2 regions of the Bradyrhizobium zaerense genome follow, and region 1 is predicted to be linked to the other one. Evidence: riboswitches for the same ligand, from Rfam matches in the RefSeq annotation. Region 1 holds a riboswitch; the other holds the start of a gene.
The links. Region 1 has a riboswitch for cobalamin ahead of AB8Z38_RS10650 (TonB-dependent receptor). Riboswitches for the same ligand answer to the same signal wherever they lie in the genome.

Region 1 (8,376 bases):
CCGCAGCAACGCTGCAACCTTCGGGTTGACGCATCGGATCAATGTGGTCGCGGGAAAGGCACCCGAGGCTCTCGTTGACTTGGAAGCGCCAGATGCCGTCTTCATCGGTGGCGGCCTCGACCTCACGATGTTCGACGCCGTGTGGTCGCGTCTTGTGTCCGGCACGCGGCTTGTTGCGCATGCCGTGACGCTGGAGACGGAAGCGCTGCTCGGCGAATTGCATCAGCGCCATGGCGGCGAACTGATGCGGGTCGAGATTTCGCATGCCGCTCCGCTCGGTCGCTATCGGTCCTGGGAGGCAGCGCGGCCGGTGGTGCAATGGAGTACGGTCCGATGAAGGTCGCCGGTCTCGGGTTCAGGCGCGACGCCACGCTCGCGTCGCTGCGTGAAGCGCTTGTGGCGGCCGGCGGTCCCGCGGGCGTTGCGGCTCTCGCGACCGTCAGCGAGAAGGCCGATGCCGAGGCGCTGAAATTACTCGCGCGGGAATGCGGCGTGCCCATCAAGGCGGTTTTAGCCGATGTCCTGGCCGGCATCGACACGCCGACCCGATCAGAACGCATCACCGAAGCGTTCGGCACGGGCTCGGTTGCCGAGGCTGCGGCGCTCGCGGCAGCTGGTCCGCACGCGCGGCTGCTTTCGACGCGGGCGATCTCGCAGGATCGGACCGCCACCGCGGCCATCGCGGAAGGAGACGGCGCATGACGGTGCATTTCATCGGCGCGGGACCGGGTGCTCCCGACTTGCTGACGTTGCGCGGCCGCGACCTGATCGCGACCTCTCCGGTCTGCCTCTATGCCGGTTCGCTTGTGCCGGAGGGCGTGCTCGCGCATTGCCCGCCGGGCGCGAGGATCGTCAACACCGCGCCGCTGTCGCTCGATGAGATCATCGCGGAGATCGCCGGCGCGGATGCTGAGGGCAGGGACGTCGCGCGGCTGCATTCCGGCGATCTCTCGATCTGGTCGGCGATGGGCGAGCAACTCCGTCGGCTGCGCGCGCTTGGAATTCCCTTTACAGTAACACCCGGCGTGCCGTCCTTCTCCGCCGCTGCGGCTGCACTCGAAGCCGAGCTGACGCTGCCGGGCCTTGCACAGACCGTAGTCCTCACGCGGACCCCGGGCCGCGCCAGCGCAATGCCCGAAGGCGAAAAGCTTGCCGCCTTCGCCGCCACCGGCGCGGTGCTCGCCATCCATCTGTCGATCCATCTGCTCGACAAGGTCATTGCCGAACTCACGCCGCATTATGGCGCGGACTGCCCGGTCGCGATCGTCTGGCGCGCGAGCTGGCCGGATCAGCGCGTCGTCCGTGCGACGCTGGCAGCGCTCGATGCCGCCGTCGGTGCGGAGCTCGAACGTACGGCGCTCATCCTGGTCGGCAAGACGCTCGGCTCGGCGGACTTTTCCGAGAGCCGGCTTTATGCGGCCGATTATGATCGCCGCTACCGGCCCATCGGCGCCGAGCCCCGTTTTCCGGAGGCGTCGTGATGCCGGCAGGCCTCGTCATTTCCGCACCGGCTTCAGGGGTCGGCAAGACCACGCTGACCTTGGCGCTCGCGCGTGCCTGGCACAATCGCGGACTGAAGGTACAATGTCTCAAGAGCGGCCCTGACTATATCGATCCAGCCTTCCATGCCGCAGCTACCGGGCGTGCCTCCGTCAACGTCGACAGCTGGGCAATGGATCGCGTGACGATCGAACATCTCGTCAGCCGCGCTGTCGATGCCGATGTCGTGCTTGCGGAAGGCTCCATGGGCCTGTTCGACGGAGTCGCTGCACGCGGCGTCAGCGGCAACGGTGCTACGGCCGATATTGCGGAGATGCTGGGCTGGCCGGTGCTGCTGGTGATCGATCCGTCCGGGCAGGCGCAGACCGCGGCGGCAATTGCCGCGGGCCTTCGCGACTACCGCGCCGGCCTGCGTCTTGCCGGCGTCGTGCTCAACCGCGTCGCGAGCCCTCGTCATGAGGACCTTGTGCGTCGTGCGCTTGCCGATGTCGGCATTGCCGTGTTCGGCGCGCTGCCGCGCCATGCCGAGATCAGCCTGCCGAAGCGGCACCTCGGCCTGGTGCAGGCCGAGGAGCAGGCCGAGATCGGCAGTCTGATCGACGAAGCCGCGCGTTTTGTCGCCGAACATGTCGACCTCGATGCCGTGCTGCGATCGGCCGCCACGTGGTCGCCGCGGCCTGCGGGGAACGGCCTGCACGTGACGCCGCCCGGCCAGCGCATCGCGCTCGCCCGCGATGCCGCGTTCTCCTTCGTCTATCCGCACATGCTGGAAGGCTGGCGTGCCGCCGGCGCCGAGATTTTGACGTTCTCGCCACTTGCCGATGAAGCGCCCGACACGAGCGCCGATGTGTGCTGGCTGCCCGGCGGCTACCCGGAGCTCCACGCCGGTCAACTCGCCGCCAACGCACGCTTCGCCGGCGGCTTGCGCGCTTTCGCCGCGACGAGTCCGGTGCACGGGGAGTGCGGAGGTTATATGGTGCTCGGCGCAGGCCTCACCGACGCAGACGGCGCGCGTCATGAGATGACGGGCCTGCTCGGCCTGGAGACGAGCTTTGCCAAACGCCGCATGCATCTGGGCTATCGATTGGCGGCGCTCGCCGCGCCGATGCCTGGACATCAAGCCGGCGCGCGCCTTCGCGGCCACGAATTCCACTATTCGACCATCCTGGCCCAACCCGATACGCCGCTGGCCGTCGTGCACGACGCAACCGGTGCGGTCATTGCCGAGACCGGCTCGCGCCGGGGACGAGCCACTGGGACGTTCTTTCATCTGATCGCGGAGGACCGGTGAGCGGCTTTGTCTCCTTCATCTCCGCCGGCCCCGGCGATCCCGAGCTGCTCACGCTGAAGGGCGCGGCACGGCTGCGGGAGGCCGACGTCGTGCTCTACGACGATCTCGCCTCCGGTGCGATCCTCGATCTCGCCCGGCCCGGCGCCAACCTCGTCGCGGTGGGCAAAAGAGCTGGCCTTCCTTCGACCAAGCAGCACCATGTTAATCGTCTCCTGGTCGACTATGCGGCGACCGGTATCCGTGTGGTCCGCTTGAAGTCGGGCGATGCCGGCATTTTTGGCCGGCTCGAGGAGGAGCTCGACACGCTGCGCGAAGCCGGCATCGGCTACGAGATCATTCCGGGTGTCACCTCGGCCTGCGTCGCGGCTGCGCACGCCGGCATTCCGCTGACCCGCCGCCACACCTCGCGCAGGGTGCAGTTCGTCACCGGCGCCGATGTCAGCGGCGAGCTACCGCAAAACCTCAACTGGGCTGCGTTGGCCGATCCCGAGGCGACGACCGTGGTCTATATGGGCCGCCGGACCTTTCCGGCGCTTGCCGCAAAACTGATCGAACATGGGCTGGCGCCAAACACCCCGGCACTGTTTGCCGAATCCCTCGGCCGCGCCGACGAGGGGCTGGTCCGCACCACCATTGCAGCGCTTGCCGAACAGCTTGCGCGGGGCGGGGCAGCCTCGACGGCGGCCGTCATCCTGTTCGGGGCGCTGGCGGAGGGCGGTCCGTGATGCTGACGCTTTCGCTGATAGGCATCGGCTGCGGCGATCCCGAGCAGCTCACGCGCGCGGCGATCGCTGCGATCAACGCGGCCGATCTCGTCCTGATTCCACGCAAAGGGGCCGCGAAATCCGATCTCGCCGACCTGCGGCGGACGATCTGCGCGGATGTGCTCACGAACGACAAGACGCGCATCGCGGAGTTTGACCTGCCGCTACGCGATGCGGACGAGGCGGATTACCGCAAGGGCGTGGACGGTTGGCATGATGCGGTCGCAGCGACCTGGTCTCAGACGATCGCCGGCCACCTCGGCGGGGACGGCAAGGTTGCGCTGCTGATCTGGGGCGATCCCTCGCTCTACGATTCCTCGCTGCGCATTGCGCGGCGGCTCAATCCCTCACCGAAGATCGAGGTCGTGCCCGGCATCACGTCGATCCAGGCGCTGTGCGCCGCGCATGCGCTGCCGCTCAACGATATTGGCGAGCCCTTTCTGGTGACGACCGGCCGGCGGTTGCGCGAAGGCGGCTGGCCGCAGGGCACGGACACCGTTGTGGTGATGTTGGACGGCGGCACGGCATTCGAGTCGCTCGATCCGGCTGGCCTGCATATCTGGTGGGGCGCCTATCTCGGCATGCCCGATCAGATCCTCATGTCCGGCGCGCTTGCTGAAGCGGGCCCGCGCATCGTCGCCGCGCGGCATGACGCGCGCCAGCGGCATGGCTGGATCATGGACAGCTACATTCTCAAACGCAGGCCGTAGGCCAAGCGAGGCAGCATGCTCCCCGAATGGGTCTACCAAAACTGTCCAAACATCTCCGAGGTTCATCGCGACGCGGCGATTGCGCGACAGGCGCAACTGACGAAGCCGACCGGCTCGCTCGGCCGGCTCGAGCAACTCGCGATCGAACTCGCGGGCCTGCAAGCAACCGAACAACCCCGTGCCGCGCGTGTGCCGATCATCATCTTCGCCGGCGATCACGGTATCGTCGCGCAGGGCGTCTCGGCCTATCCGCAACCCGTCACCATCGCGATGATGGCGAATTTTGCCTCAGGCGGTGCAGCGATCTCGGTGCTGGCGCGTGAGCTGGGATCGAGCCTCGAGGTGGTCGACGCCGGCACGCTGGCGCTGGAGGAGATGGCGGGCATTGTCACCGACAAGCCGCGCAACGGCACCCGCGACTTCAGCATGGAAGCTGCGCTCGAACCTGCAGAGCTGGCATTTGCCTTCGAAGCCGGCCAGCGCGCGGTCGTCCGTGCGGGCGCGACCCAGCCAGATCTCTTGATCTTCGGCGAGATGGGCATCGGCAACACGACGGCGTCGGCGGCAATTGCGGCGGGCCTGCTCCGGGTGAGCGCTGAAGAAATCGCCGGCACCGGCACCGGTGTCGATGCCGCCGGCCGGGTGCACAAGGCCCGGGTGATCGATGCCGCGATTGCGCGTCATAGCGTTGCGGACAAATCGCCCGAAAAAATTCTTTGCGCCGTTGGCGGTCTTGAAATCGCAGCGATCTGCGGTGCGATCATCGCGCCGCGCAGCGCCGCATTCCGGTGCTGATCGACGGCTTTATCGTATCCGTCGCGGCGCTGGCCGCGGTGCGCCTGAATCCGGCGTGCCAACCGTTCCTGCTGCCGTCGCACCAGTCTGCGGAGCAGGGGCATCGGTTGGTGCTGCGCGCGCTGAACGTTCAGCCGCTCATCAGCCTTGATCTCAGGCTCGGGGAAGGATCGGGCGCGGCCATCGCGCTGCCACTGGTGCGGCTCGCGTGCAGCCTTCACAACGGCATGGCGACGTTCGCGCAGGCCAATGTGCCGGATCGTCCGGCCTGATCCGGCTCATGCCACGCACTGATTGACGCACATCACGCGCCAGCCTGTTGCGAGCCGATCGATCCGGGTCAGCGACAACGGATCGATCACGAAGCGCAGGGCCGCGTCCGGCGCCAGATCGAGCGCGATGCAGAGTGCAGCGCGAATGGTGCCTGAATGCACGACGAGCGTCGCTGGCCCGGCGCCAATCCGTGCGAGACCGAGCCGGACCCGCGCGACCTGATCCTCGAAGCTCACCGTTCGGCGGTCGCTGATGCGCGGGATCATTCCAGAACTGCGCATAGCTGTCACCGCCACTGGCCGCGAGTTCGTCATGCCGCCGGCCGGTCCAATCGCCAAAATCCTGCTCGCTGAATTCGCCCACGAGCGCCGGATCGAGCTTCAGCGCGCGGGCCGTCTCGACCGTGCGTCGCGACGGACTCGCATAGCTCGCGGCCTCTCGCGGCAGATACCGTTCTAGCGCGTCCAACTGCGCCCGGTCACTGAGATCAGCCGGCGCGTCGGGCGCGTGGATGGTGCCCCTGACGCCATTGACGACGGCATGACGGATCAGCCAGAGGAAGGTTTCGCCCTCCATACGAAAATCTCCTGGGAAAGTTGGTCGCTGTGGCAACGTCGCCGCAACAGGCACATTGACTCTGTCTTGATCGTAATCCTAGATGACCGTGACGGTTTCCCCGAGAGGGGGTGAAAAGGGAATGCGGTGCGGGGAAATTGTCCCCAATGCCGTAGCTGCCCCCGCAACTGTAAGCGGCGAATCCTTCGTCATCAGCCACTGGGCCCTCGGTCCCGGGAAGGCGACGAAGCGGTAATGACCCGCGAGCCAGGAGACCTGCCGTCAGCCGTGGTCACACGCGAAGATGTCGGTCGGGGAGTACAGACATTTGGCTTCATCGGAGGGCTGAACGGCCGAAGATGGGACCTTGGTTCGCTGTGACGTGCCACCGACGTCACACCGAGGTCCAAGACCATGTCTTCCGTCCGTCTTGCGCGACCGCGCGGCTTTTTGCTTGCGTCCGCCACGCTCACTTCGTTTGCCGCCATCGATATGCCCGCAGCCCTGGCGCAGCAGGCACGCGAGCAGCTGCCGCCGGTGGAGGTGACCTCGCCACAGTCCCGCAAGCCGGCCGGACGCGCAAGGCAGGCCGCACGCCGCGAGGCAGCGCGCAGGCCTGCGACCGCGCTGGCCGTGCCATCGGCAACCGCGCAGACGCCGCTCAACACCAATGCGGTGGCGCAAAGCGCCTCGCGTCTCGGCTTGACCGTGCGTGAAACGCCTGCGACCGTCGAGGTGATCTCGGCGGAAACAATGCGCGAGCAGGGCTACCGCACCGTCTCGGATGTCGCCCAGGGCGCGGTCGGCGTCACCGCGGGTGACAATCCGGCCGAGCCGTCAGCTTTCTCGATGCGCGGCTTCACCAACAGCCAGATCAACACGCTCTACAACGGCATCAAGATCGGCCCGCAGAACATGACATCGCGGGTCATGGATACGGCCAATCTGGAGGCCATCGAGATCTTGAAAGGCCCGGCCTCGCTGATGTCGGGCGAGGGCGCCAGCGGCGGCGCAATCAATTTCGTCACCAGGCAGCCGCACACCGGCCCAATCCGCAACGAGGCGGATGTCTCGTATGATCTGTTGAACTCGTTCCGTACACATTACGGCTCCGGCGGCAGCACCGACGTGCAGGGCCTCGACTACCGCTTCGACGTCAGCCGCTCGTCGCTCAACGGCTTCGCCGACGACACCAACACCAGGACGCTCGATGTCTCCGGCCAGCTCAACTACCACGTCTCCGACAGCCTCAAGGTCTGGGGCGCGATCGAGTATCGGGAGGATCGCGGAAGGGCGTATTGGGGTGCGCCGCTGGTGCCGGTCGCATTCAGCGGCTCGCATGCGACGGCTGGAATCGTCTCCGGCAGCTCTGTCTCGAATTTCAACGGAACGAATCTCGGACCGGTCACGATCGACGATCGCACCTCCAATACCAATTACAACGTCCTGGACAACCGCAACGTCGCGCAAGAAGTGTGGCTGCGTGGCGGCTTCGAGCTGAAGCTGGCGCCCGACCTGACGCTGAAGAGCCAGGCCTATGCTTATGGGGCGGAGCGCACATGGTTCAACAACGAGGTCGAGGCCTTCAACTCCACTTCGAACCTGGTCGATCGTGAGCGCTTCTATGTCGCGCACAGCCAGCGCCTCGTCGGCAATATCACGGACCTGACCTGGGATGCGAATATTGCGGGCCTCGACAATCGTCTGGTCACGACGCTTTCATCAAGCTATCTCGATTTTGTCAGGCCGGGCGCAGTCAACTTCCCCGACGATTCGGTCTCGCTGGTTGATCCACCTCGCGGCTATTATGGCCTGCTCACGACACAGCAGCAGACCGCGCGGATCGACAACGAGGCGCTGTCGTTCGAAGATCGCCTCAAGCTGACCCGCAGCTTTGCGCTGGTCGGCGGGTTGCGCGTCGAGCATATCGGCCTTGATCGCAACTCGACCGACGTGAATGGCCTGGAGAAGGCGAACTTCCCGTTCTCGAAATCCTGGGTCCCGACGACGGGACGTATTGGATACACCTGGGAGGCCGTACCCGGCCTGACCTTCTTCAGCCAATACGCCACCGGAGCCGACATCTCCGCCAATAACATCTTTCTGCTTAATCCGACCGATCCGCTCAACCTGACGACCTCGCGCACGTATGAGACCGGCGTCAAGCATCTGCTCTGGGACCAGCGGGCGGAGTGGTCGTTCTCGGCCTACGATATCCTGCGCAAAAACGTCTATGCGGCGGCCGGCGGCATGCAGCTTAACATTGCCGGGCGGCAGCAGTCGAAGGGCGTCGAGCTCGCCGCATCGGTGCGACCGATCGAGCCTTTGCGGCTGTGGGGCAACATTGCCTATGTCGATGCGCGTTACGCCGACTACAATTTCGTCGGTGGATCGTTCTCAGGCAATACGCCGCCGAACGTGCCGCGCATCGTCGCCAATGCTGGTGCGTCGTACCGCTTCCTGACGTCCTGGCCCGTTGAGTTCGGTA
Region 2 (8,376 bases), 1.7 Mb from region 1:
CAAACTGGGCGCAACGATCGCAACAAGGGCCCAATGCCCAAGCAGTTCGGCTACAAATACGAGGGCCGGCCGTGTCGCAGACTGGAAGGCCCATCATGAGTATCTCCGCCCAAGCTGATTGAGACCAGCGTGTTTTGGTCGATGCCGGCGGAGTTTCGTCGCCGGGTGTTTCTTCGGAATGGGCAGACGCGAACCGTGGGGATAGCCAGTAGATTGTTTCATTGAGGGACCGTCGTTCGACCAGCCCGAGAATCTCTGTGTCGTCGACGTGACGCGCGACAATAGCATCTGGCGCGTACCGCTGATGCGTGACGGCGGCGTCGGGAAAGTCGGACGATTCAGCTGGTTCTTCGAGACGAGCGGTCCTGACGGACTGACGGTCGATCAAAATGGGAGGCTCTTTGTCGCGCATGATTCCGTCGGCCACGTCTTCGTATTGGGCGCCAAACGGCGAAGCGGTCCGCTCGCATCCAGTCCTGCGCAGGGGGAAGCTGCACGAATGTCGTATTGGACGCGGCACTTGGCGCATTGCTCATTACGGAACGCTACCGGATCAGTGTTGATGGCTGATCTCGCTCACCTTCCTCGAAATTCGCCAGCAGGAGTGGCAAGGTGGTGCGGAATCCTTTCACGCGCCGGTCCGCCGCACCAAGATACAGGAATGAGTGGTAGACGAGTGGCCTGGCCACTTGCCCAAAGAATGTAACTGGTGACGAATGGGTGGCGTTTGTGTGCGGTGATCTCAAACCAGAGTCAGTAAATCGCACTGCATGGGAGGCGCAAAAGAACGATTCGTAAGGCTGGGTCGGGCTTCGCCTGCAACGGGCCGCCGCCGACCTGTCGCCATTTGCTCGGGCGGGCCGCGGTATCGCTTCCCACAATGAAGAATGATTGGTCGCTGATATTTTCGAACGTTCTCGCCAAGAAGGCCGAAGAGGTAACCGCTCGCACTGGGAGTCAGCACCGCATAGCGTCAAGGTTCTCGATCATGCTCGGCGGCGACGCACGCGTGAAGCGTTCGTTTTCAGAAGCAACAAGCCCCAGGATTTACTGCTTGAAGGACTTTACCGATAGCACGCTAAACCAGGAGACGCTTTAAGTCTGTGGCGCAGAGGTCGTACTACTGTCAAAGCCTCTTGCGCGCGCGCAATCCTCCAACCCGATATCCCCTCTCCTCGTAGCAGCGGCGTACCCGTTCTAGGGCCGGATAGCCATCCGGAGGCAAGGCAACCTCAATCATCTGCCAGCCGCGGCGCTTCGCCTCCGAATCTACCGCCTCGAGCAGATGCCGACCGCAGTCAGAGCTCCGGAAGTCACGAGAAATCCATAGCTCCTGAAGCACGCGTACGCTCCGGCTGCTCTCACCGCCTGTACGGCCGAGATGCTAGCTACCCCTACAATCTTGTCCGGTGCCTTGTTCCTCGACGACAAAATGAAACCCCGTTCGGGATCCTGAATCAGGCGCAACGCCGCCTGCTTCGCGCCTTGAAGGCTGAACTCCGGTCCGGGGCCACCTAATTCTGAAAGTAGCTCTTCGACCGCTTCTGCGACCGCGTTCTCATCTCCTGGCACGCTCTTGCGCAAAGCCGTGCCCCCGCGAGACGGGCCTTGCGCTTCAGCGCCAACACGAACACCCGACCTAGCCCTCTGGAGGAAATTCATGCTCAGTAGGAGACAGAAAACGCAATTGAGAGCAACTATCAGGCTCGGTAGGAAGCAGGACGTCCACACTCGCTATAGGCAACAGAGCTGAGGTAATTGCAAGCCATTGCCGTTCTCAGAACGACTGCGGCTTGAGCAGCTGCGAACTCATGATGGACTGCCTTCGATTGGAAAACATATCACCAAACGGCACACGCCGGTCATGCCGATCAAACGTTCTAAGAGTGATTGCCGATCGTCGCTCACGAACTACTCGATTGAATAAATCGTGCACCACGATGATCGCAGCGCCATAGGGCGTCAGCTCGGTGCGTCCGAACGAGAGATTCCCACCTCGCGTGCGTACTCGTACGAGGTTGCGAGAAGCGCGACAGGTATCACACCCGTGCGCCCGATAAAATCGTCTGAGCAAGATCGCGAAAGATTTTGCACACTAATGCACTATCTTAAGCTTATCTCGAACAATCGAAAGATATCGGGAAGCACAGCTTGTTTAGACCTTCGCTCCTCGTTTAAGGCACCGTCACGGAACGGGAGTGGTTGCGATGGAACATGGACAGGCCGAACTGGTCGGAGGGAAACCTGTAATCTTCGGGCAACGTAAGGTGCGGCCGCGGGCGTGCCTGGCCGTCGGCAAGCGGCATCTGCGCGCCTTTCTACGGGATGTGCTGGAGAATATGGGGTTTGTTATTAGCGAATGCAGGACTGCTGACGAGCTGCCGCTCGTACTCAGCACGGAGTTCCCTGATCTGATCCTGCTCGGCATTGGCTCGGACCGCATCGAGCCTGGACGATTGCTCGAGATACTGGTACGCGAAGAATTTGCAGGCCGAGTGCTGGCGTTCGGAGCCCGAGAGTCGATCATCATGGCGGCAGTGCAGCAGGTCGGTAGTGAATATGGGCTTGCTATGCTGCCGCCGCTCAGGACGCCGTTTGCAGCCGAGACGTTGCGCGATCGGATTGCCATGCTCTTGCCAAAAGAGCCGGCGCCCCGTCCCGCGGTTCATGTCGGAGAAGCCTTACATGCTGGCTGGCTTGAGCTCTGGTATGAGCCGAAGTTTGACGCGTGTACCCTTAGCCGTCGCGGCGCAGAGGCGCATGTGCGAATGCGGCACCCGACCTGGGGCGTTGTTCCACCGGCCTATTTCATCCCGGAGCCTCAGGATCCGCATTTTAGGGAGTTGTCGCAGTTCGTGATCGACCGCGCGATCAAGGATTGGCATTATCTTCTGGAGCAGCAAACTTCGATCGATCTCTCCATCAATCTCCCGGCAGCATTCCTGATTGACCCGCAGGCGGTACGCGATCTCTGTCGGCGCATGCCGTCGCACCCCGCTTTCGGCGGTTTGACGATTGAAATCGAGAGCGTGGAAGCTATCCAGAACCTAGATCTCCTGGTCCAGGTTGCGCGTGAGGTTCGCTTTCACAACATTGGCCTTGCAATCGACAATGTCGGTGCCAATTGGCCACAGCTGATGGGCCTAGAAAAATTCCCGTTCATGAAATTGAAAGTGGATCGTCAGTTCGTCGGCGGCTGCGCGAATGGGCCCCTCAAGCGAACGGTGTGCCGCCATATCGTCGATGTAGCCAAAGAGTACAATGTGCGCACCGTCGCCGAAGGTGTGGAGAGCCAGGCCGACCTAATCGCTGTGACCGAACTCGGCTTCGACCTTGCGCAGGGCCATCTGTTCGGAAAAGCCATGCCACTGAAGCAATTTGCACAGTCATCTTTCAACCATGCTCCAGCTTGCGTCACGAGTGGCTGAGCGCGGCCAAGCGAAGCCTAGCAGCGCTCACGAGCACCGCCGTGCCTACTCGGCACCAGGCATGAGGCTGAGTGCAATTCAATCAGTCACTTGGCAAGGCCAGTGTCGCTCGCCCCGTCGCAACTTCACTTGCCTCCGAAGCTTGTTGTACCACAAACCCGTTTTTGCAAGCCTCCAGCGAGTCAATCCGCGGAGCTAGCGTTGCAGCCATGAGCGAGGCTTGCGAAAACCTCCGTCGGTGGTGTGTGACCGGAGGTTTGCCGAGATCCGACGTAGACCTGCGTCCGCTCGCGGCTTTTTGTCGCGCGGCCGGTTTCGGAAGCGTCGAGCCTCGCTTGTCCCCCGCGCTGACGTCCCAAACAAACCGACGGACGCTCGCAGCGGTCAAGCCGCGACTGACTCTCAAGAGGGCCCGAGGGCTCTAGCCTGGAATTGAAGCGGCCTGTTGCTGTCGCAGATGCAACATGGTCTTAGGCCCCGGACAGTCGAATTGGGCAAATTGCCCAACCTTGAGCGCGTCTGCGTTTGGCACGGCATTTGAAAGGGATCGCCCATGGCATCGCTCGCCTAAGGAGTCGGAAGGCATGGCTTACAAGATCGTCGCTTCGCAATGCACCGTTTGTGGCGCATGTGAGTTCGAGTGTCCCAACGCGGCGATCAGCCTGAAGCGCGACATTTACGTTATAGACGCCAAAAAATGTACGGAGTGCGAGGGCCATTGCGACACGCCGCAATGCGCGGTGGTCTGTCCGGTCCCTGACACCTGTGTCCCGTCCAAGACAGCATAAGCAGCCCGCGTCCAGAAGGCCTCATCGCTCGATTTCGCGAACGAAGTCGTAGATGTCGACCTTGAGGCGACCACCGGCCGCATGGGGCGCATCGAGGTCGATTAACATCGTTACGAGCTTAAGACGCTGATCGACTCCGAGGAGGCCCTCGAAGGGCCTCTGTCGGACGAAGATCCTCCAGTGGCGGCGTTGAGGCTGATGGTCGCTAGTGACGAGCCGAGGCGAGGCAGATCGGCGTCGAGCGGCCACGAGCGCATCGAAGCCGGCGCCAAAGTCGCTCAGCACGTGAATACCTGGCGTACCGAGAAGATCATCTTAACCAACCTCACGGAGACGGACGACCTCGTGCCTCGTCGCGGGCCGGCCGAACACCAAGGAGTCGACTTGATCATGCGATCCTGGAGCAATCCGGCTTCCCAGTTTCTAGGGAGCCTCATGGGCTATGACCAAATGGATGCGGGCCAAGGCTGATCGCATCTTCCTGACTCGCAGGTTGGAAAAGCTGCTGACGGAAAAGGCCAGCCTCGTCGCGATCATACAGATAGCGAAAACGGCCCGGGTTCGTTCCGGTCGCGGAGTTCATCCGTTTTACGCGAGCAGGGTGTTGAAAGCGAACGCATTTCACAAGCGGAGCCTCCACAGATCCGCGCCTGTTCACCAGGCCGCGCGCAGACCCTCGCACCCTGCTAGTACGCTCGCAATCGCTTGGGCAATATCGCCGCGAGAATCGGTAGGTTGACGCATCGATCCTCGTGCGCATAATTCCAGCCGTCGCGGTCTTTGGATCCGTTTGATCCGGAGCTAAGAGGGAAGCCGGTGCAAAACCGGCGCTGCCCCCGCAACTGTAAGCGGCGAGCCGCTGTCCAACGAAGTCACTGAAGCCATGCGGCTTCGGGAAGGCCGGACAGCACCGACGACCCGTGAGCCAGGAGACCTGCCTCGACAAGATATCGTCCACGGGCGGGGTGTCCCGGTGTGCGCCAAGCAGTTGTCGCTCACGCGATGTTCGCTGTATGCGTCCGCCATGGCCTTTGCCCCAATCATGGGGTCTAAGCTATGTCTATCCTTTCGCTTCCCGTTGCCACCCTGGGAACGTCACGCATCGGCCCACGACGCGAACTCAAATTCGCGCTCGAGAGCTACTGGGCGGGAAAGTCCAGCGAAGCCGAGCTCCTCGAGGCGGGGAGTGGACTTCGTGCCGCTAATTGGGCTCGGCAGAAATCCCGCGGTGCGACCGTCATTCCTTCGAATGACTTCTCGCTCTACGACCATGTGCTCGATACCAGCCTAATGGTCGGCGCCATTCCCGACGTTTACGGCTGGACCGAAGGTCCTGTGTCGCTCAAAACCTACTTCACCATGGCGCGTGGCGCTCAGGACGGTGGTCACGCTCAGCATGGGCCCGGCGTAGCCGCACAGGAGATGACGAAGTGGTTCGATACCAACTACCACTACATGGTGCCGGAATTTCACCAGGATCAGATCTTTAAGTATGTCTCTCGGAAGCCGATCGAGGAATATGAGGAGGCAAGAAGCCTCGGCTATCAGACGCGGCCCGTCCTAGTTGGCCCAGTCACTTTCCTGAAGCTTGGCAAGAGCGTAAATCCCGCATTCAATCCGCTGTCGCTGCTTGATCGGCTCCTCCCCGTCTATGTCGATGTTCTCCGCGAACTAGCCTCGCGCGGTGCTGAATGGGTTCAGCTCGACGAACCATGCCTAGTGATGGACCTCGACGAAGCATCTCGGGCGGCTATCCGCCGGGCCTATGCTCACTTCGTTAACGCCGTGCCGGCTCTAAAGATCATGCTGGCCACATATTTTGGGGCCGTCGACGACAATCTTGAGACGGTCTTGGCTTTGCCCGTTGCCGGGCTCCATGTCGACTTGGTTCGGGCACCCGGCCAGTTGGACGCGATTGTCGCCAGAGCCCGTGGAGATCTCGTGGTCTCGCTAGGCGTCGTTGATGGCCGCAACGTGTGGCGCTCAAATCTGCCGGCGCTGCACGACCAGCTTGCTCCTATGGTCAAAAAGCTGGGCAGGGACCGTGTTCAGATTGCTCCCTCCTGCTCGCTACTTCATGTTCCGACTGACGTTGAGCTAGAGACCGATCTCGATCCCAATCTGAAGACGTGGCTGGCGTTCTCAGTGCAGAAGATCAAGGAGCTTTCGATATTGGGCAAAGCGCTGGCCGGCCATGCTGCCGACGTGGCCGATGAACTCGCGCTCTCAGAGGATGCATCCGTCACCCGCGAAACGTCGCCCAAGATCCACAGTGCGAACGTCGCCCGACGAATGGCCGCCATCGGCGATAACATGCGTCGCCGTCGCAGTGCGTTCAACCAGCGTGCGGACGTCCAACGCGTCGCGTTCGCATTGCCGAGGTTTCCAACGACAACCATCGGATCCTTTCCGCAAACGGCCGACGTCCGCAATGCGCGTGCGGCTCATGCCCGGGGAGCGCTGAATGACACGCAGTACGAGCAGCGTCTCAAAGCAGAGACAGCCCGTACCGTGCAGTGGCAGGAACATATCGGCCTGGACGTGCTCGTACACGGTGAGTTCGAGCGCAATGACATGGTTCAATACTTCGGCGAGCAGCTGTTGGGTTTCGCATTTACCAAGCACGGCTGGGTTCAGTCTTATGGCTCGAGGTGCGTTCGTCCTCCTATCCTGTTTGGAGATGTCTCCCGCCCGAAGCCCATGACCATCAAATGGTGGCGCTACGCGCAGTCCCTGACCAAAAAACCCGTCAAGGCTATGCTGACCGGACCGGTGACGATCCTGAATTGGTCGTTCGTCCGTGACGACATCCCGCGGAGCGAGACATGCCGACAGATCGCTCTCGCGATCCGAGATGAGGTCATCGACCTTGAGGCGGCTGGAGCGACCATGATCCAGATCGACGAGGCCGCGTTGCGGGAGGGGTTGCCGCTACGCAAATCGCGGTGGAAGGACTATCTCGATTGGGCAGTGGACAGTTTCCGCATTTGCTCCTCCGCTGTCGCTGATCGAACTCAGATCCATACCCACATGTGCTATTCCGAGTTCAACGAAATCATCGATGCGATCGCAGCAATGGATGCCGACGTCATTTCAATCGAGGCCTCGCGTTCTAGAATGGAATTGCTCGACGCTTTCAAGAGCTACAAATATCCTAATGAGATCGGGCCGGGCGTCTATGACATTCATTCGCCGCGCATTCCCGCAGCAGCGGAGATCAAGCAGCTGATCGTGTTGGCGCGGCAGCGCGTTTCCGATCGGCAGCTTTGGATCAATCCCGACTGCGGACTGAAAACTCGAAGGTGGGAGGAGGTGCGTCCCGCGCTCGTCAATATGGTGGCCGCCGCACGCGAGTTGCGGGCTGAGACATGATCGTACGGAGCGTGTCGCCAACGTATTTGTGAATAAGATGAACGCGGTTTGGGAGGTCGGGACATCTTGCGAGCCTCCCAAACCTTCCAGCGCTTGCGAATGCCGGTCTGCCTCGGTGGAGGCGATCGCATACAGCCGGTGACAAGCTCGAATCCGGAGGACGCCAGCATGCCGGCCACACCGATCAGATGACATATTCCACCTCACGAACGCTGGAGGCGAACCACGGCCCTATCTTTTCATTTATCCATCGCGTGGATGTGTCCCATCACAACAATCGATTTTACCGCCCTTACAGAATTTTATACGTAATTGGCGCCTTGGCCCGATCTTCGAGAAGAGTTGTTGGTGTCGGGGCGCTGCCAAACGCTGCCGCGTGACGGCAAACTGACCCTTGAGTTTCAGGACACGGCAGCCAAACCGCCTGCGCGATGGATCCCAGCTCCATCAAGGCTCCCCTTGCTAACCGGACAGCTGGCAAGTGGTGGCAAGTGTTGAACTTTCCGGCAGGAGCGGAAGGCTGGCGGCTCGCTAAGTTGCGCGGAGCGATATCCGCTTCTTGTTGTTTGACGGCGAGTGCCCTCGCCGTAAATCGATCGCCGGTAGTCCTCCCTACCGACGAAAGCTGGTGCGATGCGGAACGGAGCGTCGCTCCTGCGTGACTTCTGCCCGGCCTCCCGTGGAGGCCGGGCATTTTTGATAGTGCTGGTGATGAGTGACAGCACAAGATCGTTCATTTAGACGTCATTGCGGGATGCCGGTTTCTTGCGTATCATCTGTTGCTGTTC

Region 2: linked by a shared signal. The riboswitch ahead of metE (5-methyltetrahydropteroyltriglutamate--homocysteine S-methyltransferase) and the one ahead of AB8Z38_RS10650 (TonB-dependent receptor) in region 1 are both predicted to bind cobalamin.

What each region holds. Positions count from the first base shown of each region.
Region 1 is NZ_CP165734.1:2,125,653-2,134,028, reverse strand. Features, by position in the region: gene cbiE (precorrin-6y C5,15-methyltransferase (decarboxylating) subunit CbiE) at 1-337, shown strand, start outside; gene AB8Z38_RS10685 (cobalamin biosynthesis protein) at 334-702, shown strand; gene cobM (precorrin-4 C(11)-methyltransferase) at 699-1,481, shown strand; gene AB8Z38_RS10675 (cobyrinate a,c-diamide synthase) at 1,481-2,791, shown strand; gene cobA (uroporphyrinogen-III C-methyltransferase) at 2,788-3,516, shown strand; gene cobF (precorrin-6A synthase (deacetylating)) at 3,516-4,265, shown strand; partial or broken gene cobT (nicotinate-nucleotide--dimethylbenzimidazole phosphoribosyltransferase) at 4,281-5,332, shown strand; partial or broken gene AB8Z38_RS10655 (histidine phosphatase family protein) at 5,339-5,909, opposite strand; cobalamin riboswitch at 5,985-6,187, shown strand; gene AB8Z38_RS10650 (TonB-dependent receptor) at 6,303-8,376, shown strand, end outside.
Region 2 is NZ_CP165734.1:3,786,997-3,795,372, reverse strand. Features, by position in the region: partial or broken gene AB8Z38_RS18395 (citryl-CoA lyase) at 1-99, shown strand, start outside; gene AB8Z38_RS18390 (EAL domain-containing protein) at 2,208-3,428, shown strand; gene AB8Z38_RS18385 (4Fe-4S binding protein) at 4,013-4,216, shown strand; cobalamin riboswitch at 4,974-5,173, shown strand; gene metE (5-methyltetrahydropteroyltriglutamate--homocysteine S-methyltransferase) at 5,273-7,588, shown strand.